Regions from separate parts of the Clostridium sp. CTA-5 genome, predicted to be linked through region 3. Evidence: riboswitches for the same ligand, from Rfam matches in the RefSeq annotation. Region 3 holds a riboswitch; each other region holds the start of a gene.
The links. Region 3 has a riboswitch for thiamine pyrophosphate ahead of thiT (energy-coupled thiamine transporter ThiT). Riboswitches for the same ligand answer to the same signal wherever they lie in the genome.
Positions count from the first base shown of each region.

Region 1: linked by a shared signal. The riboswitch ahead of thiW (energy coupling factor transporter S component ThiW) and the one ahead of thiT (energy-coupled thiamine transporter ThiT) in region 3 are both predicted to bind thiamine pyrophosphate.
Region 2: linked by a shared signal. The riboswitch ahead of ACYUET_RS00475 (thiamine-binding protein) and the one ahead of thiT (energy-coupled thiamine transporter ThiT) in region 3 are both predicted to bind thiamine pyrophosphate.
Region 4: linked by a shared signal. The riboswitch ahead of ACYUET_RS04410 (HAD family hydrolase) and the one ahead of thiT (energy-coupled thiamine transporter ThiT) in region 3 are both predicted to bind thiamine pyrophosphate.

Region 1 covers NZ_BAAAAT010000002.1:124,904-130,789, forward strand. The annotation lists gene thiD (bifunctional hydroxymethylpyrimidine kinase/phosphomethylpyrimidine kinase) at 1-737, opposite strand, end outside; gene thiW (energy coupling factor transporter S component ThiW) at 865-1,383, opposite strand; TPP riboswitch at 1,848-1,958, opposite strand; gene ACYUET_RS05910 (FMN-binding protein) at 2,053-3,273, opposite strand; gene ACYUET_RS05915 (FAD:protein FMN transferase) at 3,343-4,389, opposite strand; gene sdaAA (L-serine ammonia-lyase, iron-sulfur-dependent, subunit alpha) at 4,570-5,448, opposite strand; gene sdaAB (L-serine ammonia-lyase, iron-sulfur-dependent subunit beta) at 5,450-5,886, opposite strand, start outside.
Region 2 covers NZ_BAAAAT010000001.1:112,240-118,125, forward strand. The annotation lists gene ACYUET_RS00465 (DUF4886 domain-containing protein) at 297-1,211, shown strand; gene ACYUET_RS00470 (TatD family hydrolase) at 1,284-2,021, shown strand; TPP riboswitch at 2,313-2,421, shown strand; gene ACYUET_RS00475 (thiamine-binding protein) at 2,759-3,049, shown strand; gene ACYUET_RS00480 (ABC transporter permease) at 3,021-3,785, shown strand; gene ACYUET_RS00485 (ABC transporter substrate-binding protein) at 3,840-4,844, shown strand; gene ACYUET_RS00490 (ABC transporter ATP-binding protein) at 4,825-5,553, shown strand.
Region 3 covers NZ_BAAAAT010000008.1:104,939-110,824, forward strand. The annotation lists gene ACYUET_RS14425 (prolipoprotein diacylglyceryl transferase) at 1-367, shown strand, start outside; gene ACYUET_RS14430 (hypothetical protein) at 360-1,193, shown strand; gene ACYUET_RS14435 (Mrp/NBP35 family ATP-binding protein) at 1,209-2,051, shown strand; gene ACYUET_RS14440 (ferredoxin) at 2,187-2,375, shown strand; gene thiT (energy-coupled thiamine transporter ThiT) at 2,431-3,105, opposite strand; TPP riboswitch at 3,220-3,319, opposite strand; gene ACYUET_RS14450 (hypothetical protein) at 3,341-3,547, opposite strand; gene ACYUET_RS14455 (PadR family transcriptional regulator) at 3,710-4,162, opposite strand; gene ACYUET_RS14460 (DegV family protein) at 4,164-5,012, opposite strand; gene ACYUET_RS14465 (anaerobic ribonucleoside triphosphate reductase) at 5,341-5,886, shown strand, end outside.
Region 4 covers NZ_BAAAAT010000001.1:956,290-962,175, forward strand. The annotation lists gene ACYUET_RS04400 (aldose 1-epimerase family protein) at 1-450, opposite strand, end outside; gene ACYUET_RS04405 (hypothetical protein) at 831-1,235, opposite strand; gene ACYUET_RS04410 (HAD family hydrolase) at 1,377-2,078, opposite strand; TPP riboswitch at 2,157-2,255, opposite strand; gene ACYUET_RS04415 (GNAT family N-acetyltransferase) at 2,403-2,906, opposite strand; gene ACYUET_RS04420 (cytochrome b5 domain-containing protein) at 3,197-3,754, opposite strand; gene ACYUET_RS04425 (hypothetical protein) at 3,878-4,438, opposite strand; gene queC (7-cyano-7-deazaguanine synthase QueC) at 4,676-5,335, opposite strand; gene folE (GTP cyclohydrolase I FolE) at 5,484-5,886, opposite strand, start outside.

The DNA of each region.
Region 1 (5,886 bases), on a different contig from region 3:
TCAAATCCATGTTCTATTGCACATGTTGTGTATCTTTTACCTTCTTTAACTGCCTCCTCAATCGTCATCCCTTTAGCCAAATTAGCAGCTATTGTAGATGATAGTGTGCATCCTGTTCCATGAGTATGCTTTACATTTATTCTTTCTTGTGGTAAAAAAATAAAATTTTCACCATCAAACAATAAATCTGTTGCTTCATTTTTTAAATGTCCACCTTTAATAAGAACATATTTTGGACCAAACTCCTTAAGCTTTTTTGATGCTTTTTTCATATCTTCTAGAGTTTTTATTTTTATTCCTAAAATTTCTTCTGCTTCTGGTAAATTAGGTGTTATTAGGGTAGCCAATGGAAATAATTCTTTAACTAAAGTATCCTTAGCATCCTTTGACAATAAATTAAATCCACTTTTAGAAATCATAACTGGATCTAAAACAATTAATGGTAGTTTCTTCTTTTTTCTTAATGAACTTGATATAGCTTTTATAGATTCAATTTTAGATACCATTCCTATTTTTATGGCATCAACTCTAATATCTTCAAAAATCACATCCATTTGTGATCTAATCATTTCTGGGCTTATATCTTGAATTCCAAAAACACCCATTGTATTTTGAGCTGTTATTGCTGTTATAACACTCATGCCATAAACTCCATTAGCTGAAAATGCTTTTAAGTCTGCCTGAATACCAGCTCCTCCACAACTATCAGAACCTGCAATTGTAAGTGCTCTAAACATTTTTTCTCCTCTTCTTTCTAATCTATCTTTTAAATAAATGTTGTTCTTATAAGGTATAATGATCATCTGTAATTAAAATTTATTTTTTACTGACATATAAACATTATTTGAAAATACAACTTTTTTTCTAAATACTTTGTGATTTTATATTTTCATTAGTCATTAAATATTTTTCTATGACAGGAATTTTTAAAAATACATAAGCAATAATTGCTCCTACACTACAACTAAAAGTAAATGGTATAACATATACAAATACTGCTACTTCTTTTCCTAAAAGTACCGCTGCTATTGGATAAGCTATTAAAGCACCTAATATTCCTGTACCTATTACTTCACCAATTGCAGCTATGAATTTTTTCCTAAATTTTTTATAAAGAACTCCTGCTAAAAATGCACCTATCATACTTCCTGGGAATGCTAATAAACTACCTGTACCTAAAATATTTCTTATTAATGATGCAATAAATGCATTTGTTAAAGCATAAATTGGACCTAAAACTATTGCTCCAATTACATTTACAAAGTGTTGAATTGGTGATATTTTTGCTACTCCTATTGGAATTGAAAATGTTCCGAAAAAAGTTGCTATTGCTATCAAAATTCCACTTAATGCAATTTTTTGTGTCTTACTTTTTTCATTCATAATATTTTTTTAGTCCTCCTTTCATTTTTTATTTAATGTACATTCAAAAAAATAATAAACCAGTATACTTTTATATTTTGCTACATACTTCATCATCAAAATATACTGCACATCTTTGATCTATTATTTTACTTTCATATGCCTAACGTAATGAAACTGCACTAAATTTTTAATTAATTCTATATTTTAAGTGAATGTTGATATTCTAGTATAAGGGCGAAGTAGCATTTGAATTTGCTTTTTAGAACTCTTAATGAAGATTTGTACAATTAATTGCTTGTCAGCAATCTTTGATTGGGAACATGCATTAATTGGACTAAGCTTTATTTTAGAGTTCTTAAAGTAAATTCCTCTGTCCATGAGCTTTATACTACAATATCAACACAGTTTTAAAACATAACTTTAACTAATTACTTATTTTGGAATAAAAAAAATGTAGCCCAAGGGCTACATAAATATACTACGCATTATTTAGTGTACTTCCCTACGTTGGTATTAACCAAATCAGGTTATAAGAGTCCAGGAAATCAATCTTTCCAATCTCAGCTAAAATATTAGCTCCCCTAGTTATAAAATTATTAAATTATCTTTTACAATTTAAAGCTTATACCTTTAATTCTTATCCGTCAAGTAATAAATATATTATTACTATAGAACTAATTATAAATTTTAAGCTTTTGCTTGACTTAAAGCATTAGTTACCGCTTGAATAATCCCTTTAGAACTATAAGTAGCTCCTGAAACTGTATCTACTGATGTTGACTGTTTAGAAACTATGTTATTTATTATAGATTTCGAAGCTCTGTCATAATAGTTAGGTGTATCTCCATATGATAAAGTTTCTATTTGGGCTATTTTCCCACTCTGTATTGTAACTGAAATTTTAGTTGTTCCTCCTTTGAATCCTTTTCCGGTTCCTATATATGTTCCATCTTTATATTCTTGTGAAGCCTTATTGGGATTTTGTGACACATTATTATTTTGTGAAACCCCATTTTTATTTTCATTTTCTGAAACTGATTTATTATTTATATCTAAATTAGAATTATTTAAATGACTTCCGGCAAAAGATGTAGCTCCATAGACTCCTACCATCGTTGCCAGTGCTATAGTACTAGCCATTTTAGAATCTAAATCTTTTTCAAGTATATTTACATTGGCATTACTTCTAGGACATACATCAGTACATTTTAAACAATTTATACATTCTCCGCCTTTAACAGACTCCATCTCATAAAGTTTTATTCCCATTGAACATTTAAGTGTACAAGCTCTACACTTTCCACATGCTTCTTTAGGCTTATTAATTTTTACTATTCCAATCCTAGAACATATTGAGAATACAGCACCTAATGGACATAAATATCTACAGAAAAATCTTTCAATAAAAGCTGCTCCTATTGTAATTAAAATTAAAAGTATAAATCCAATAAGTAATGTAGATAGAACACCAGATATATTAGTTATTTCTCCAAAGGCATCCCAAGGACTTGTACTTTGTAAAATATTACTTCCCATTGTCCAAGAAACAATTCCTATAAATACTAATACTAAATACTTTACATATTTTAATATTGAATCAACTTTTTCATCTACTCTAAAATTTACTTTAAATAATTTTTTAGATATAAAAAATATTAAATCATTATAAGCTCCAAAAGCACACAACCACCCACAAAACCATCTTCCTATTAATATCGTTAATAATATAGCTGATGAAATCTCTATTAAATTTGGCAGTGATTGAATAAAATTAAAATTTCCACTAAGAATCATTTTATAAACTATTTTCAATTCACCAAGAGTCATTGCATATAATCCTGGTAACAATAAAAACATTATCAGTTGTACTATATGTCTAAAAGTTTGTGATACTTTCACTCTTTTCATACTCTCTTCCCCCTAAGTTCACTATAAACTTATCTTTGGTTTTTAATCAATTTAATTCTCTTTATTTAGTTAAATTGAAAATTCGTTATCCGTTAAAATAAAATCGTCTTTAATACCTGAAGTTATATATATTTTTTTATCTGCTGTTACTAATATCCCATCTATACCTTGCATTGATTCTATAATACTTATTGCTTTATTAATTCCAAGAATATATATACCAGTTGATAATCCATCACCATCAATAGAGTTATCCGATATTATTGTTGCACTTATTATCTCACTTTCTGATGGATAACCTGTTTTTGGGTCAATTATGTGATGAAACTTCTTTCCATCTTCCATAAAATATCTTTCATAATTTCCTGAAGTCACTACTGATTTATTTTTTACATTTAATAGTCCTATATGTTCTCCTCTAGTTTTAATTGGGTTTTGAATTCCTACTTTCCAATTTGATCCATCTTCTTTTAATCCTAAGGCAAATATGTTTCCTCCTAAATCAATTAAAGCACTTTTAATATCATATTTATAAAATATATTTCTAACTTCATCTGCTGCAAATCCTTTTGCTATTCCTCCAACATCTAATGATTGATTTTTATGTTTTAACATTACTGAATGGCTATTTTCATCTAGTATAATATCATTATAATTTACAAGCTTAATCTTTGATTTTATTTCATCTTCATTTGGAATACGTCCTCCATTTCCTGATATATTCCAAAGTGATACTAATGGTCTTATTGTAGGGTCAAAAGTTCCTTTTAATATTTTGCTATACTCTAAAGATTTCTTCAAAACAAAATAAGTATCCTTTCCTACAATTTGTGATTCAATTCCCGCTTTTGAATTTATCATAGATATTTCACTATTTTCCTTAAATACTGACATCTTATCATCAATATTGTTTAATCTTTTTATTGATTTTTCTATTGCCTCTTCTGCATTACTACCACATGCTTTTAAATTTATTATTGTTCCAAGAGAATAACTACTCCTTACTATTGAATGAGATTTATTATTTAAATATTTTTTTCCATTACCTTTGGTAAACAAAAAAACTAAAATTAACAATGTTGCCATTATGAATATCACTAATAGCATATTTATCATAAAAATCACCTAAACATTAAAATTATTTATTATTTGTATTATAGCAGTTTAAATTTATTAATCCATTAAAATAAAATTAATTTTTTTGAAATTTTAATAAAAAAATGTGTATAAAATAGAGTTCATTTCCATTTTATACACATCCCTTTATATTAGCACAATTTTAAAACATAATTATCTTTATTCTTTTCCAAAAACTTGTTCTTTAAGTCTCAAACCTTCTTTAGTTACTGCAATCCCACCTAAAGCTGTTTCTCTAAGAGCTGATGGCAAACTTTTTCCAACTTTATACATAGCTGTTACTGAATCATCAAAAGGTATTTTAGCTTTTACACCTGCCATCACCATATCTGCTGTACATAAAGCAGTTATAGCACCTTGAGCATTTCTTTTGGCACAAGGAATTTCTACAAGTCCTGCTACTGGATCACAGACTAATCCTAAAATATTTTGTAGTATTATTGATGCAGCATCTAAGCTCATTTTTGGTGTCCCACCCATCATTTCGACCACTGCTGCTGTTCCCATTGCTGAAGCAGAACCACACTCTGCCTGACATCCACCTTCTGCGCCTGACAAAGTAGCATTTAATCCAATAATCATTCCTACAGCAGCGGCTGCAAATAATCCTTTTAAAAGTTCATCTTCATCTAAACCTAGTTCTTTTCCTGCTGATAATATTACTGCTGGTAAAATACCACATGAACCTGCTGTAGGACATGCAACTATCTTCCCCATAGAAGCATTAACTTCAGATGAAGAAAGAGCCATTGCCATTGCCATTGTTGTTGCTCTTCCTGTAAGAGTCTTTCCATTCTTAGCATAATTATATAATTTATGCCCATCTCCGCCTATTAAACCACTTACTGAATATACTTCTTTTTCCATACCTTCATTAGCTGCTGAAATCATAACGTTTAGATTTTTTTTCATCTTTTCTATAACTTCTTCTCTGGTTACTTCTTTTTCTTCGATTTCACATCTTATTGCATATTCACTTAAAGTAATATTATTTTTTTCACATATTTCTAAAAGTTCTTTTCCCGATCTAGCAAGCATATTATTCACCTTCCTTTGCTGGACTTATTGAAATAACATTTTTAACTAACTCTATAGCTTTTATTTCCTCTATAATATCTTTACTAACTTTATTATCCATTTCAAAAATCATGCCAGCTTCTTTTCCCTTACTATTTCTAAATACTTTCATAAAAGCTACATTAAGATTTTTTCCTGAAAGAACACTTGTTACACTATGTATTACTCCTGGAAGATCTGTATGGGTAATTATTAAAGTTTCATACATACCTGTAAAATCTACACTATTATTATTAACTTCAGAAATTTGAATATTTCCTCCTCCAATAGAAGATCCCTTAACCTCACAATATGTATCATTCTTAGTTTTTATAAGAAATTTAACTGTATTAGGATGTACATCTCCCAAATCTGCTTCTTTAAATTCAAATTTTAATCCCTTTTCTTTAGCTATATCAA
Region 2 (5,886 bases), on a different contig from region 3:
ATAAAAAAAATTATAAGTTCATTAAATTAATTAGAATATATATTAAAAATTAAAATTAGAAATACAATAAATATTTTAGTAGAATTTAATAACATTATACATAAAACTTTTATAAAATTTACTTAAAAAATAGAATTAATTAAGTTAGTGTAGAAGTAATTTAAAAGTTTTTATTTATGGGGGAAATATATGAATATATGTATTAAAAGTTCAAAAATACTAATAATTGTACTAAAGTATACAAAAATAACAACGAAAACTTATTTGTATGCAAATTTTTAGATAGGAGTATTTTAATGAATTTATTAAATTTAAACAAAAGAATATTATATTGTACATATGTTTTGGTGATTGTATTATTATTCTCTGGATGTTCTAAAGATAAATCTTTAGGTTTAAGTTCAGAGTCTAAAAATGAGCAAACCAAAACTTATTTAGAAGAAACTAATAGTAAGAGTGAAAATATGATTATGGATTTTAATAAAAAATTACTATTAAAAAAACCAAACAAGCCTATTAATAAAAATCCTTCAATATTATTTTTAGGTAATAGCTTTTTATTTGTAAATGATTTACCATCAATGTTTACTAAACTTTCAGAGAGTGGAGGTATTAGTCCTAATATTTATGATCTTTCAGAAGGGTGTTATCGCTTAGAATTATTTGCAGATAAAAAAGATGAGGTAGGAGCAATTGCGTATGATGCTTTAGAAAATTATCAGTGGGATTATGTAGTTTTACAAGAGCAAAGCAGAATTCCAACGGTAGATGCTGATAATAGCATGTATCCAGCATCAAGGAAACTTGATAAACTAATAAAAGCTGGAAATGGACAAACTGCATTTTTTATGACATGGGCGTATAAAAATGGAGATGATTTATCTGAATTTGGAATAAATCAAAAAACAACAAGAGAAGAAATGCAAACACAAATAGCTAATAGTTATTTCTCTATTTCAAAAGAGTTGGATTCACTTCTTTCTCCAGCAGGTATAGCATTTATGAGATGTGCAGAAAAATATCCTGAAATTAATTTATGGGATGAAGAAGATTTAATGCACCCTAGTGTTTATGGAACATATTTAGCATCATGTACTTTATATGCAACTCTTTATGATGAATCGCCAGTTGGACTTGAATATACAGCTGATTTAGATTCAGATACTGCACTAAAGTTACAAAAAATAGCAAATGATACTGTTTTTAATTAATAGAAATTTATAAATAAACTAGTTATAATAGTAAATAAGTTTATAAAATAAAAAACTTATTAGGAGAAAACAATGTATATTGATGCACATACTCATTTAGATTTTTTTAAAGAGAATATAGAGAATGCTATAGATGAAATTAATAATCTTAAAATTTTAACTATTACAAATGGTATGGACGTAGAGAGTTATTTAAAAAATAAAGAATATACTAAAAAGAGCAAATATATTAAAGCAACTTTTGGAATACATCCTTGGAAGGCATATGAATACCAGGGCAAACTTAAAGATCTAGTTCCTTATATTGAAGAAAGTGACTTGATTGGCGAAATAGGTTTAGATTTTTTTTGGATAGAAGACCAAAAAACTTATAAGGCACAGAGAAGAATTTTTAATTTTATATTGGAAGAAAGTATTAAAAGGAATAAGATTATATCAATACATACAAAGGGTGCAGAAAAAGAAATTTACAATATTCTTAAAAAATATAATTATAGTAATGTAATTATTCATTGGTATAGTGGTGATTTTGAAACTTTAGATAATCTTATAAAATTAGGTTGCTATTTTACGATAAGTGTTGATATAGGATATTCAAAATTAACAGAAGAAGTGTTAATTAAAATTCCAATAGACAGATTACTTGTAGAAACTGATGGACCAACAGCTTTAGAATGGGTAAATGGAGAATATGGATATCCAAAAGTAATAATTGATGTTATGAAAAGTGTATCTAAAATAAAAAAAATTCCAATTGAAGAATTATCAAAAATTATAGAGAAGAATTTTTTTAGATTAACAGAACTTTAGATTAAAAGATATGTTTTAAGGTATTAGCAGTTATTTAAATATAAGTAACATTGAAAAAAATAATAGACCTGTATACTCGTCTATTTTGTGTAATACTGCAGTAACAAATTTAGCCAATAGCTCGCTATTAACTGAGTTTGTTTTCTTGTCTGACATAGAATATACAAACTATCTTTAGGCTATTATTTTATTTCAGGCGCCTAATTAGATTATAGTATAGACTAATTAATAAAAAGTATTAATTATATTGACACAATAGGAAAAAAAATATATAGTTAACTTATAATAACATAATAACAGCTGGGGAGTTAGTAAACTATCTGAGAGGAAATTATTTGAAATTTCGACCCATAACCTGATTTGGATAATGTCAACGTAGGGAGACTGTATTATTTAAGTATAATATTAAATTAGTAACCACAAGCATAAAATTGTCTGGATTAGATGATTTTATGCTTTTTTTATTCTTTAGGAAATTATATTTTTTAAATCTGTGAATAACTTAGATTATATTTTTGCTTAAGGATTAAGAAATAAAACCTAAAGAATAAAAAGAAAATATATTCGCCTGCCAGATTTTTCTCACATACGTTCGAAAAGGCAGATGCGTAAAAAAAATCGACGGCTCCACAGTCGCCTTAGCGATTTTTTTATTCTTTAGGAAATTATATTAAAAAATAAATAACTTAAATTATAATTTTGTTTTAAAATATAGTTTAAAAATTAGGAGGATTAATATGACAGTATGTAATGTGAGCTTACAAGTAATACCAAAGGTACCAGATGAGATGACCTATCCAGTAGTGGATAAGGTTATAGAATACATTCAATCAACAGGGGTAAAATATGAAGTAGGTCCGATGGAGACAACAATGGAAGGGGAGTTAGACTTTCTTCTTCAAATTGTAAAAAGAGCACAAGAAATTTGTGTAGAAGAGGGAGCATCTAGAGTAGCTTCTATTGTAAAGATTGACTATAAAAAAGAGGGCGTAACAATTGATGAAAAGATTAAAAAATATAGGGGATAAGTTAATACCATTAAGTTTTGTTATTGGACTTTTAATATTGTGGGAAATAATTATTTTGTTAGGTGGAATTCAAAAATATATTATGCCAGCTCCAAGCGATATTATTAAGGTTCTTATAAACGATTTTAGTATAATGTTTCCTCATATATTAATTACAATATATGAGGGTATAGTAGGATTTATTTTAGCTATAATATCAGCATTAATTTTAGCAATATTTATGGATATGATTCCACTAATAAGAAGAACTCTTTATCCGATATTTGTGATATCACAAACCATACCAATAATTGCATTAGCTCCACTATTTATAATTTGGTTTGGATTTGGAACTTTACCTAAAATAATAGTTGTAGTATTAGTATGCTTTTTCCCAATTGTTATTAGTATATCAGATGGATTAAATTCTGTAGATAACGATTTTATAAATCATTTTAAATTGATGGGTGCATCAAAATTAAAGGTGTTTTTACACTTAAAACTTCCTTATGGAATTCTAAGCTTTTTTTCTGGAATGAGAATTGCAGCAACTTATAGTATTATGGGTGCGGTAATTGGAGAATGGCTTGGAGGGGATAGAGGACTTGGCGTATATATGACGAGAGCTAGAAGCTCATATGCATTAGATAAGATGTTTGCAGCGATAATTGTAATTGTTGCAATTAGTATGGGGATATTTATTTTAGTTACATTTATTGAAAGAAAATTTACACCATGGAAAAGAGTAGAAGGTTAGATATTATTTAAATCATGTAAAAATAAATAAGTTAAGACTTAAGGAGGACTATTTATGAAAAAGAGGAGATTACTAGCATTAGCAATGTCAGCATTATTAATTTCTACTGGATTAGTTGGATGCAATTCAACTAAAAAGAGTGCAAAGGAAGAAGGTCTACAAAAGGTTAAGTTAATTTTAGATTATACACCTAATACAAATCATACAGGTATTTATGTAGCTCAGGAGAAAGGATATTATAAGGAACAAGGATTAGATGTTGAAATCATTCAACCCTCAGAAGGTGCAGCTTTACAATTAATTTCAGCTGGAAAAGCAGATTTTGCTATAAGTTATCAAGAAGATTTAACGTTTGCTAGAACTTCAGATATTCAATTACCAGTTAAAGCTATTGCTACAATTATTCAAAATAACACATCAGGATTTGCATCACCAAAAGAAAAGGGAATAAAAACAGTAAAAGATTTTGAAGGAAAAGTATATGGTGGATGGGGAAGTCCTAGTGAAGAAGCAATTTTAAAGACTGTAATGGAAAAAGGGGGAGCTGATTTTTCAAAACTTAAGAAAGTAGATGCAGGTACAGAAGATTTCTTTATAGCTACAAAGAATAATATAGATTTTGAGTGGGTTTTTGAAGGATGGACTAATATAGAAGCTAAGGAAAGAAACTTTGATATAAATTATATACCACTTAGAGAATTAGATGAATCATTAAACTACTATACTCCAATTATAGCAACTACAGAAGATCAGATTAATAATAACCCAGAATTGGTTAAGAAATTTTTAACGGCTACATCAAAAGGATATGAAGAATGTATATCAAATCCAGAAGAAAGTGCAAAATTATTAGTTTCAAAAGTGCCAGAAATTGATGAAAATTTAGCAATAGATAGTATGAAATTCCTAGCTAAAGAATATAAGGCTGATGCAAAAAAATGGGGTGAAATGAAGGATAGTGTTTGGGATAATTACACAAAATTCCTTTTAGATAATGGAATTATTACTAAGGATATGAAAGCAAGTGAGGCTTATACAAATGAATTCTTACCAAAATAAAATAGAACTTGCAAAGGTTAAAAAAAGCTTTGGTGAGTTAGAAATATTAAAAGATATAACATTTAATGTAAGAGAAGGTGAGCTTATTTCAATTGTAGGGCCATCAGGAAGTGGAAAAAGTACTATTTTTAATATTATTACTAAAATAATAAATGAGGATAGTGGAGATATAGTTGTTAATGGCAATGCTAGCTACATGTATCAAAAAGATATGATGGTCCCTTGGAAGAAGGTAATAGATAACATAGGAATACCACTTATATTTAAAGGCTCTAATAAGAAAGATGCTAGAGAAATAGTATTAAAATATATTGATATATTTGGTCTTAAAGGTTTTGAATATAAATATCCAACTCAATTATCCGGAGGAATGAAGCAAAGAGCAAATTTGTTAAAAACCTATTTGACGTCAAAAGATATAATGTTGTTAGATGAACCATTTGCAGCACTAGATTCAATAACTAGAAAGAAAATGCAAAAGTGGCTTTTAGATTTAATTAGAGAAATGAAGACTACAATATTATTTATAACACATGATATAGAAGAGGCTATATTTCTTTCAAATAGAATATATGTAATTTCTCAAAAACCAGCAGTAATAAGGGGAGAAATTAATGTTAATCTAGGTGGAATTAGAGAAGAAGATATTGTAACAGATGATAAATTTATAAAAATAAAAAAAGAAGTGTTAAATTTAATGAAATCTTAAAAATTGTTTTTAATAAAATTAAGTTTAAATATATTTATAAAGGAAGGTGATGTTTTAAGTGAATGTGAATATTATAGTATAAAGCTCATGGACAGAAGAATTTACTTTAAGAACTCTAAAATAAAGTTTAGTCCAATTAATGCATGCTCCCAATCAAAGATTGTTGACAAGCAATTAATTGGACAAAACTTCATTAAGAGTTCTAAAAAGTAAATTCCAATGCCAGTTCGCCCTTATACTATAATATTCACACTATTTTAAAACACATCTATGTAATAAAGAATGAACTATTTAAAAATAATGTTTATGCATTTAAAATAGTTCATTCTTTAT
Region 3 (5,886 bases):
AGCAGGATGTTGTTATGGTGCAGAAACCAATCTTCCTATAGGTGTTGAGTTTCCAGTAAATTCACTTGCGCCAAGTGGAGTACATTTACATCCTACTCAACTTTATTCTTCAGCCTTTGACTTTTTATTAGGTTTTTTTCTTTTATATTATTCAAGCAAAGAAAGAAAATCTGGTAAAATACTTTCAGTATACTTGATAATTTATAGTATAGGAAGATTTATGATAGAATTTTTAAGAAATGATCCAAGAGGAAATGTTGGAATGTTATCAACATCACAGTTTATAGCTATTTTTACTTTAGTTTTAGGAGTTTATTTCTTTAATTTTCATAAGTTTTTTAAGGGAGAGAAGAAAAGTTTTGAATAAAAATAGAATTTTAATAATTTTAATATTAAGTTTAACCATTACGTGTTTATCTGGATGTGCAACTTATGATAAAGTGGCAGTTAAAATGGGATTAAAAAATAATTATTTTGAATATATAAATCAAAATAAGGTAGATAAAATTATAATACAAAGTGCTAGAGATACTGGTTTTAGATTCATAATTACTGACACTAATGCTATAAATGATATGTATAAGTTATTATCAAATGGTAAACAAGTATCTGAAAGAAGTTCACTTGATCCAGATTATTATTTTGAAATATGTATTGGTGATGAAGTTAAAAAATATGAATATATAGTTGCAGCAAATGAAAAAGGAAAAGGTAACTTTTTTAATGATGATGTATGTTTTTCAATATCTAAGCGTTTAGATGATATAATAACTCAAAATCTTTCTTTTGTAAGAAAACCTAGAGATTTTCAATATGTATATTATGAATCTATTTTAGCAGTACTTAAATCAAATAAAGATGAATTAAATCAATCTAATAATAAGATAGGAATAGATACATCAGGAGATATAGACTGTTTAAAGTATATGTTTTCAACAGATTTACAGAGCTTTGAAAAAAATATTAATAAGGTTTTGTCTAGTACTAGTTTAGTTAAAAATAATAGTGAAGATTTTGATACAATAATTAAAGTTAAGAACAGAGGATATAATAGTACAATTTTTAAAACTATGATAACTGTTGATAACAAAAAAGATAAATCTTTTAATACATATTATGTATCAGCAGAATACAACTTTAAAAATTGGGATATCAATATAGGAGAACCAAACAAAATGCCAGAAGATTGGTAAAAGGAGGATGAATCAATGGGGAGTTGTGATACTTGTCCAAGTAAAGGTACATGTGGATCTAGCGGAAGTGAATGTAATAGCACTTGCTCAAAGACATTACCTAGATATGGGAAAATTAAAAACATAATTGGAGTAATTAGTGGTAAAGGTGGAGTAGGTAAATCTACTGTTACAGGTATAATGGCGACTACTTTAGCGAAAAAAGGATATAAAGTTGGAGTGTTGGATGCTGATATTACAGGACCATCTATGCCAAGATTTTTTGGAATAAATGATAAAAGAGCAATGATAATACCATTAGAAAATGATATGGTTAGATTTGATCCAGTAGAAACAAATACTGGAATAAAGGTTATTTCTATGAATCTTTTAACAGCTGTTGAGGATCAACCAGTTATATGGAGAGGACCAGTTATAACAGGAGTATTAAACCAAATGTTTGTGGAAACTAACTGGGGAGAGTTGGATTATTTACTTATAGATATGCCACCTGGTACAGGTGATATAGCATTAACAGTAATGCAAGAATTCCCTGTCAGTGAAGTTGTAGTTGTTTCAACACCTCAAGACATGGTATCAATGATTGTAAAGAAATTAGTTATAATGGCTGAAAAGATTGGTATTAAGATTAAAGGTGTAGTTGAAAATATGGCATACATTAATTGTCCAGATTGTGATAAGAAAATAAGAGTATTTAGTAAGAAATCATCAGAGGAACATGCTGAATATTTAGGATTGCCATTAATAGGAGAATTACCTATTAATACTGATTTAACAGAAGCATTAGAAAATGGAAAAGCAGAAGAATATGTAAAAGATAATGATTTATATTCTTTAATATTTGAAGGACTATATTAAGTATATTCTAGACCAGTATTCGCATTTATTTTGCATTATACTGGTCTATTATTTTATTTCATGTATCATAATATACATAATTCAATCTCCTTAGGAAATACTATTAATGTAATTTTTAATGGAAGGGTGAGTTTATTGAAAGTTAAAGTGGATAAAGATACTTGCATAGGATGTGGATTATGTCCATCAATATGTCCTGAATGTTTTGATATGGAGGATGATGGAAAAGCTGGAACAATAGTTAATGATGTACCAAAAGATGCTGAAGATAGTGCAAAGGAAGCAGAAGTTAGTTGTCCAGTTAATGCTATTTTAGCAGAATAATATCTAAAAAAATTAGAACTATCATCATATTGATAGCTCTAATTTTTTAGCCATTTTATGTTGTTAAATGCTCATTGGAAACAGATATTATTCTACTTATAGGTAGTATGCTTATAATAACTAAACATATTAAACCCTCTATACCTATTATTGGGCCATTTATAGATAAAGAATATAAAGCTGGAGACACTCCTTCTGGAGCATAAGAACCGAAGAATGCAACACCAGAAATAAAATGACACATAAATCTAGTTAAAATAGCAAGAGTTACTCCAATGTATTTTTTATTTTTGAAAAATCCAGCTAGTCCTAAAGATAAAAAAGGTAATGGGAAATCAAATAAAACTTGTACAGGATGGAGTATATATGGATCCATTAAGAAAGTTATTATGCCATAAAGAAATCCAGTTAAAAACCCAATTTCAGGACCATACATAAAAGCAATTAGCAATATTGGAATCATACTACCGAATGTTATGCTTCCTCCTTGAGGAAAGTGATATATTCTAAGCATTTTTAATATAGTAGCTAGTGCTAATGCTATACCTATTCTAGCAATTAATTGAGGGGTAAAATTTATTTTTTTCACTTTGGCTAATACTATAAGAATGATAACGAATCCTATTAATGTAGCAATAGATAATGGATTTGAAAGAATGGTGTGTACATTTTTAGGCAAATTTTGATATAGATTAATGAATTGATTTGCCCAATCATTAAAAATTTTCATAAAAAAAACCTCCTTAATAGTGCTTAGGAGATTATTAACCAATTAAGTATAAAATCTATCGTTATTTATAAAATTTTAAATAACGTACCTTACTATTTAAAAAAGTAAGATTAATATATAAAGATTACACTTCCCTACGCCAGAATTAACTGGATCAGGTTTTAAGGGTTTATGAAATATCAAATCTCAGCACAAGGCTCCCCTAGCACATTCTAAATATATTCTAAAGATTGTCTTATAAATAGTCAACTAAGTTATATATGTTATATTTGTTGCTTTTATTAGCATGCGAGATATAGTTTGATGAAACCGTACTTAATTGAATTTTTTGTCCATTTTTTGTATTATCTGATATATTATTACATGGGACTATTGTATTAAAATCATTTAATCCAACTATAACATCTTCTTTAAATGTTGAATCTATAATAAAACCTTTCATTTTTAACACCATCCTTATAAATGTATTTTTTACTTTGATGTAAATAAATATACATAATTAAAAATGATTTTTATTTTATGAAAGAGTTATAATATAATTCAAATAAAAAAATAATAGACTAGTATATTTGCATACTTGAACTATTATTTTTTATTTATTAAATTAATAAATATCATTATATATTATTTTAAATACTTCTAATGATTCTTCAATTTTTGGTTTTAAAAGTTTTTTCTTATTTTCATATTCGACTTTACCTTTTGGAGTCAAATGATATATCTTTTGAAATTTTTTTTCAGGATCATCCCAGACACCTAATATTAATTGTTCTTTTTCTAATTTTTTAAGTAGAGGATATATACCTCCAGTACTTGGTATCCATTTACCATTAGTTCTTATACCTATTTGAGTTGATATTTCATTACCGTTAGTAGGCTTTAATGATAAAATATATAAAACATATATAGGCAATAAACCTTTAGTAAATACTTGACCGACAGCATCTTTTTCCTTTTTAACTTTTTTTAATTCAGAAACTTTATTTTTATATTCTTCATAAAGCCGCTTTTCTTCAGCACGTATATCTTTTATATTATAAAAGTCAAAATTAGACATTTTAATCTACCTTTTCAACAATAAATCCGAAAAGTCCTGGACCAGTATGTACTCCAAGGGCAGGGCCTATACTATAACCTAGTTGGCAGTCTACTACATTGTCTAAGCTTTTAATAGTTTCAAATAGAGATTTCGCATCTTCAATTGCATTTCCATCCATAATCCAAAATTTACACTTGTTATTTTCAGTATAAGATTTAGCTATTTTTAACAGTTTAGATAAAGCTTGTTTTTTGCCTCTAGCTTTAGAATAAGTTTGAAAACAGCCTTCTTTGTCTATTGTTATAACAGGTTTTAAATTTAAAACCTCTGCAATAGTTCCAGCAACTCTACCTATTCTACCACCTTTTTTTAGGTATTCTAATGTATCTATAGTAAAGAAAATATCTGTATTATCAGAAATGGTTGGAATTATGTTTATTATTTCATCGAAAGATTTGCCTTGTTCAATAAGTTTTGCAGTTTCAAGAACCACAACTCCTTCGGCCATACTTAATGATTTCGAATCATACACAAATGTAGTAATTTCATCAAAATTTTCACATGCTAATCTTATGGAATTATAAGTGCCAGAAAACTCACTTGATAAAGTTATTATAATAGCATGAGTATAACCATCTCTAACAGCTTCATCAAGAATGTTAGTAAGTCTTTCGATACTTGGTAATGATGTCTTTGGAATTTCTGTAGGAAGTTTTTCATAAAGAAATTCTGGAGTTATTTCTAATTTATCATCATACTCCTTATCAGAGAAAATAATTCTAAATGGTAATAATTTTATATTATATTTTTCTAAAATCTCATCGCTTAAATCACAAGCACTATCAGTAATTAATGCTATTTTATTCATTAAATAAATCCTCCTAAAATCATTGTATAATTAATTATATCATTATTGATAACTATATCAATAGTGATATAGTTATCAATAATGATAATATGTTTTTCTATAATATATATTATTAAATAAATTTTAAATAATATTACTTATAATAAGTCAAATTGCCTATGGCTATAAAAATTAACTAAATATAGAGATAATAAGATATATTAGTTAATAATTAAAATATATTACTAATAAAATAAAAAATTAAAGGCATTGCTAAGGCATATTTAATAAAGTATAATAATACAGGATTAATAAAGATACTATATATTGTGTTATGGAGGTAAGCAAAATGCTATATGTTGTAAAAAGAGATGGAAGAAAGGTAAAGTTTAATGGTGGTAAGATATCTCAAGCCATTAAAGGTGCTGCACTTGAAATAGGTGTGACATTAAAGGAAAGTCAAGTTTTGGATACTGTACAAAAGGTTATTGAATATGTTGAGGATGAAAAAAGTGAAAGAATTACAGTGGAAGAAATTCAAAATTTGGTTGAAAAAGCTTTAAAGGATGAAAATCATAAAGATATAGCGATTGCTTATTCAGCATACAGAAAAGAAAGAACAAGAGTAAGAGATATAAAATCAGATTTAATGAAAGCAATTGAGAAGATAGGAATAGAAACAGATAGAGATAATGCTAATGTAGGTAATAATTTTAGTTCTAAATTGCTAAGAATAGCATCTGAATCTAATAAATGGCATAACTTATCTAGTATGCCTAAATATTTATCAAAGGCTCATGAAACAGGAGACTTATATTATCATGATTTAGATAGTTACAATTTAACAACTAATTGTCTTCATATACCAACAAGAGAAATTTTAGAAAATGGATTT
Region 4 (5,886 bases), on a different contig from region 3:
AATAGGACACATTAATGCTGGATGACCTCCTATTGAAAAATATATTTCTTTATCATCTAAATTTATAACCTTATATGTTACATCCACAGTATTTTCTTCAATAGTATAAGTAACATTTAAAGAAAACTTATAAGGATATGCATTAAGAGACTCCTCTGAATATTTTAGTTCAAAGGTAATAGAATTATCTGTTTGTGATACCAAAGTAAAATCAGATATTCTAGCTAATCCATGAGCTGGTATTTCATATATTTTTCCATTCACTTTATACTTTAAATCAAGTGCTTTTCCTACTACAGGGAATAAAATTGGTGAATGATATTTCCAATATTCAGGATTTCCATCCCAAAGATATTCAGTATTTTTTTCTTTACCCGTTAAAGAGTGTAATTCTCCTCCATGAGTACTAGCTGTAATTTTTATTTTCGAGTTTTCTAGAGAATAAATCATAAATAACGTCCTTTCATTTCTATATAATATATAATCTTTTATTATCTTTCTATATGAATTAATTCTTTTATAAAGAATAGCAATAATAATTTAAAAAGCTTGTCTGCTTTAATCTATCTAAACTAGTATAAATTTAGATACATCCTTTACATTATATATCCTTTTAATCTATATTTCTATATATTTATAATATTGTGTTGACAAATAGCTATAATGCCAAATTAAAGTTATATAATCATATTATTAAAACTTTAAATCAGTTTATTCTTTAAATTTATCTAAAAAACAAAATAGAACTCCATTGTTAATTAATATAACAAAAGGAGTTCTATTTTTTAATTTTAAATCCTAACTTTGAATAAAGTTTGTAAAAATTCATTCTATTTTTGACTTGTTATTTGTATTAATTTTACTCCTGCTTGAGGAGGAATAGATTTAGTCATAGCTTCATTAAGTACCATAAAAACAGTATCGCCTTTTTCAATTTTAAGTTCCTTAGGATTAACTTTTTCATATTTATTATTCTTTTTCATATTAAAGCATTCATCGGGCATAAGCATTGTGTTTTCACCAACAATACCAATAACCTCTTCTTTATAAACCTTACCCCCTTTAATATATCCTTTAACTCTCACTCTTAAAATATTATCCTTTTCAACCTTTTGTACTTCTTGAACTTCACCCATAAAAAGGACATCTTTCTCTTTTTCACCAAAAGCAAAAGCTGGCATACTGAAAAACATTAAAAATAGTAGTGTAATCGCTAATACTTTATTATGTCTCATAAGTTTCTCCTTTCTTTTGTACAATTAATTTTAATATGCAGTTAATATTATTTGATAATAAAATAATTTTATACTATGTAAAATTTCTAACTTTGTTATTACTTTGAATTATTTACTGTTATGTTTTCCTATTAAAATCAACTAATATGGAATAGGTGCATTTGTAAAATCACTTAAATACCCATCAGCTATTTCTAGTATCTCTTTCCTATATTTAACAGAATACTTATCATAAATACCATAAACAGTTATTCCAACTTTTTTTGAATTAACAATTCCTTGTAAAACATCTTCAAATAAAATACATTTATCAGCAGACAAATTTAATTTTTTGATTGTTAATAGAAAAATATCTGGATATTCTTTACCTCTGCCAATCTCATCTGTAGAACAAAAAACGTCAAACAATTCGAAAATTCCATTATTTTTTAAAGCAGGTTCATATAATTTTCGTGGCAATCCTGTAGCTACTGCTAACTTAATCCCTTTATCTTTTAAATGTAAAAGATATTCTTTTGCATACTGTTTTAATTTAATATTATGACTATATTCATGTATCGCCATGTTTTCCCACTCTTTTATAATATCCTCTTCTTTTTCATCTAAATTAAATAATTTAATAGTATACTGAGCTGCTTCTTTAAAATTGCGAGCACATATCTCATTTATATATCCATCCGGAACTTTTAATCCCCTTTTTGAGAGAAAATCTATATCAATCTTCTCCCATATGTCCATAGAATCTAGTAAAGTTCCATCCAAGTCAAAAATTGCTGCTCTAAAGTTTATTTTCATAATATCTCTCTTATAATTTTTTTCTGCTGTACTTGTAAAAACCCCCATTAAAAATTTATCCTCCTTTTAAATTTTTATATAACAAAAAAGCGCTTACTTATAATAGCAAGCACTAAAATCAAATACATCGGTAGATGATTTGCTCCCTACGTCAGTATTAGCTAACAGGTTCAAAGGGTCAGGTTTTATCCTTCTCAACTTTTTACAGTCCCCCCGCAAATAATTCACTATTTAAATTTTATTCCAATATCTGCATATATTATATCATTCATAATATAATATGTATAGTAATATCCCTATTTCTATATATCCCGTTTTTCACTAATACAAAATATTGATTTCTTTCTACTGTTTATGTACTATTATTTTAAGTTATATTATTTTTTCAAAAGCTATTCTCTCACTTTTATCTTCTAAATAAATTATCCCACAATACTTAAATCCATTCTTCTTAAGCATTGTTTGCATAGATATGTTATCTTTATGTGTATCTATTCTGATACTATGTATATTTTTATTTAAACAAATTTTTTCGATATTTTCTATAATTAACTTTGCTATACCTAAACCTTTATAATTATTATCAATAGCAATTCTATGAACAACTGCATATTTATTATCACTTACCCACTCTCCATCATAAATATTTTCATAAGTCTTTTCTCCATCAAAGGAAAGCATTGCAGTTCCAATAATATTATTATCTTTTATCAAAATATAACTATTCTTATTAGAAATATCATTTCTTATTGTTTCAATATTAGGATAGTTATTTTGCCACTGATTAATTCCCTTTTTACTAAAATATTCTTGTGCCTGTTTAATAATATTAATTATACTATTAGCATCTGATTCTACTGATTTTCTAAATTCCATTTAATACTCCTTTTTTAATATCTTTATATTCTTAAACTTTATTTCTATAATTTTTTGATTATTTATATTTAAATAATCAAATTTAATAAATAAGCTTTTCATTAAGATATTATTTGTTTTCTTATAATTATATTTATTATAAATATAATTGTGTCTTTAATCTATATTTTAAAGTTCCTACTAGAATGTTTCTTTTGTATATTAAAACAATTATTAATATAACATTCTCTCAGAACTTTTAAAATACAAATCTTTATTTTCTTAAGTATTTATTAACTTAAGTGATAATTTTAATAAAATCTATTCATCTTACTTTGCGCCAAAAGCTGTGATACTCCTGTCTTTTCCCATTCTTCAACCTGCTCAATAGCTTCTTGTGGATCTTTTCCTAGTCCCACAAGCACACCTGCTAGAATAAATTCTTGGTATAAATGTTCAGGATTAATTCCTGCTTTAGCTTCTGCTAATTCCCGATTAACTAATGGGGTAATATATCTAACCCAATCATCAGGTGTCAATTTAGACTTATCTTTCATTTCACTTCTACTTATTCTATTATTTTTTTTAAGTATTCCAACTTTAGGTAAAGTACTTAAAAATTTAGGCATTCCATGACATGATTTAAATTGTTCTGTTAAATCTTTTCCTGCTGTAAGACCAAAATGTTCTCCATTATCCCAAACTGATTTTCCACTCACATCATAAACTATACCTTCTATTGCCACATATGCAGGATTACCATTTTTCCCATTGTATTGTGCTAATTCTTCTAATGTAAATTCTCTTTGTTCTCTATAATTATCTTTTATGAGCTCTCTAATAGTTTCTACATCAAAATATACAGACATATATACTCCTTAAATATTTTTTATCTATAATTAATATAGTATAAAACTACTAAGCAAATAACTATTAATGAAAATAATTCCATATATTTCGTATATTATTATAATATAATTTTAATCTTAATATTAAATATTTTTAATTATAGGTTTTAACCTTTTTAAGTATATTGATACTAAAACTATTATAATTATTGAATTTACTCCATAAGATAAAAATTTAAGTGCACTAAAAAAGCTTGTTAATTCTGTAATTCCATTTAAAGAACTTGGAAATCTTCTTAGCATAATAAAAACTCCTATGTTTTCCAAATAATCAAATAGAGTTACAGTAAATAAAGGTAAAATGCATAAATATTTAAATTTTTCTCCATTAAATAATTTTTTTATTAATAAAGCTATTGTTATACAGAATGTAAATCCCGCTAAAATAGGAAAAATAACATCTCCTAATTGCACAATATTATAATACTCTATTCCTTTGTCACCATAACTTGAAATAATTTTATAAGCTTCATCACTTTTAAGTCCAACATAGATATCTATTAGTTTAGTACCATTAGTTACTTGTCCAAACTTAGCTATTAACTTGTTAAAAACAAAAATTGTATATATTGCTGTAATAGTTATAGTTATTATTACATTTTTTATAGTTGCTATTTTTAATAAAAAATCACTAATTTTTTTCATAATTAACGTGCCTCTTATTTTCATTTAAATTATTTTCTAGATTAATTATATTACATTATTATCCTATAAATAATTTATTAAAATAAAAACACCTTCTATATTAAAGAAAGTGTTTATAATAAATTCTTTTATGTTTTAAACCTGTATTAATTTGACTAAACTTTATTTTTAGAACGCTTAAAGTAAATTCCTCTTTCCATAAGTCTTATGCTAGATATAGAAAGACTCACTTAAAGATTATTTTAAATATTCTTTTTTGAATTCTAAATAACCATTTTTTCTTAATTTACAAGCTGGACATTCTCCACAACCATTACCTATTATTCCATTATAACAAGTTAGTGTTTCTTCTTTAACTATTTTAAGTGCTCCTAAATCGTCTGCCATCTTCCAAGTTTCTGCTTTATTAATCCACATTAATGGAGTAAGAATTTCAAATTGATAATCCATAGCTAAATTTAATGTAACATTTAAAGATTTTATAAATACGTCTCTGCAATCTGGATATCCACTAAAGTCACTTTGAGATACTCCTGTTATAATAGTGTTTATTTCTCTTTGTTTTGCAAATACTGCTACAAAAGTTAAAAATAGCATATTTCTACCATCTACAAATGAATTAGGGACCCCATCCTTAGGAGCATCTTTATCAACATTTATATCTTGTCTAGTTAATGAATTAGGTGCTAATTGATTTAATAAGTTTAAATCTAAAATATGATGTTCTACACCATACTTTTTACATATATCTCTTGCACATTCTAATTCTAACTTATGTTTTTGATTATAATCAAAAGAAACTGCTATAACTTCTTTAAATCTCTTTTTAGCCCAAAATAAACAAGTTGTACTATCTTGACCACCACTAAATACTACTACTGCTTTTTCTTTATTCATTTATTATTACACCGTCCTTAATTTGTAGTTTAATCTTAACTACAGTTATTTATATTATTAAACATATTCTAAAATAGTGTTAATATTGTGGTATAAAGGTAATAACTTTGTTTATACTACAATATCAACATTTACTTAAAATACATTTTTATTGTCTATAAAGCATCATTAATTTATTATTTAAGATTGGATCAGTATTAAATCTTCCTCTTAAAGTAGTTGATATTGTTCTAGCACCTGGTTTTTGTATACCTCTAGTAGTCATACAACCATGTTCTCCTTCTATGATAACTGCTAAATCTTCTGATTCAGTTACTTTTTGAAGTATTTCAGCTATATCAGTTCCTATTCTTTCTTGAAGTTGCAATCTACGTCCTACCATATCAGCTATTCTTGCTATTTTACTTAACCCAATGACTTTTTTATTAGGTATATAAGCTATTGCAACTTTCATATTATACATAAGTGCCAAATGATGTTCACAATGACTGAATATTTCTATATCTTTGATAAAAACTATATCATTATTATTTTCTTTTATAAGTAAATCA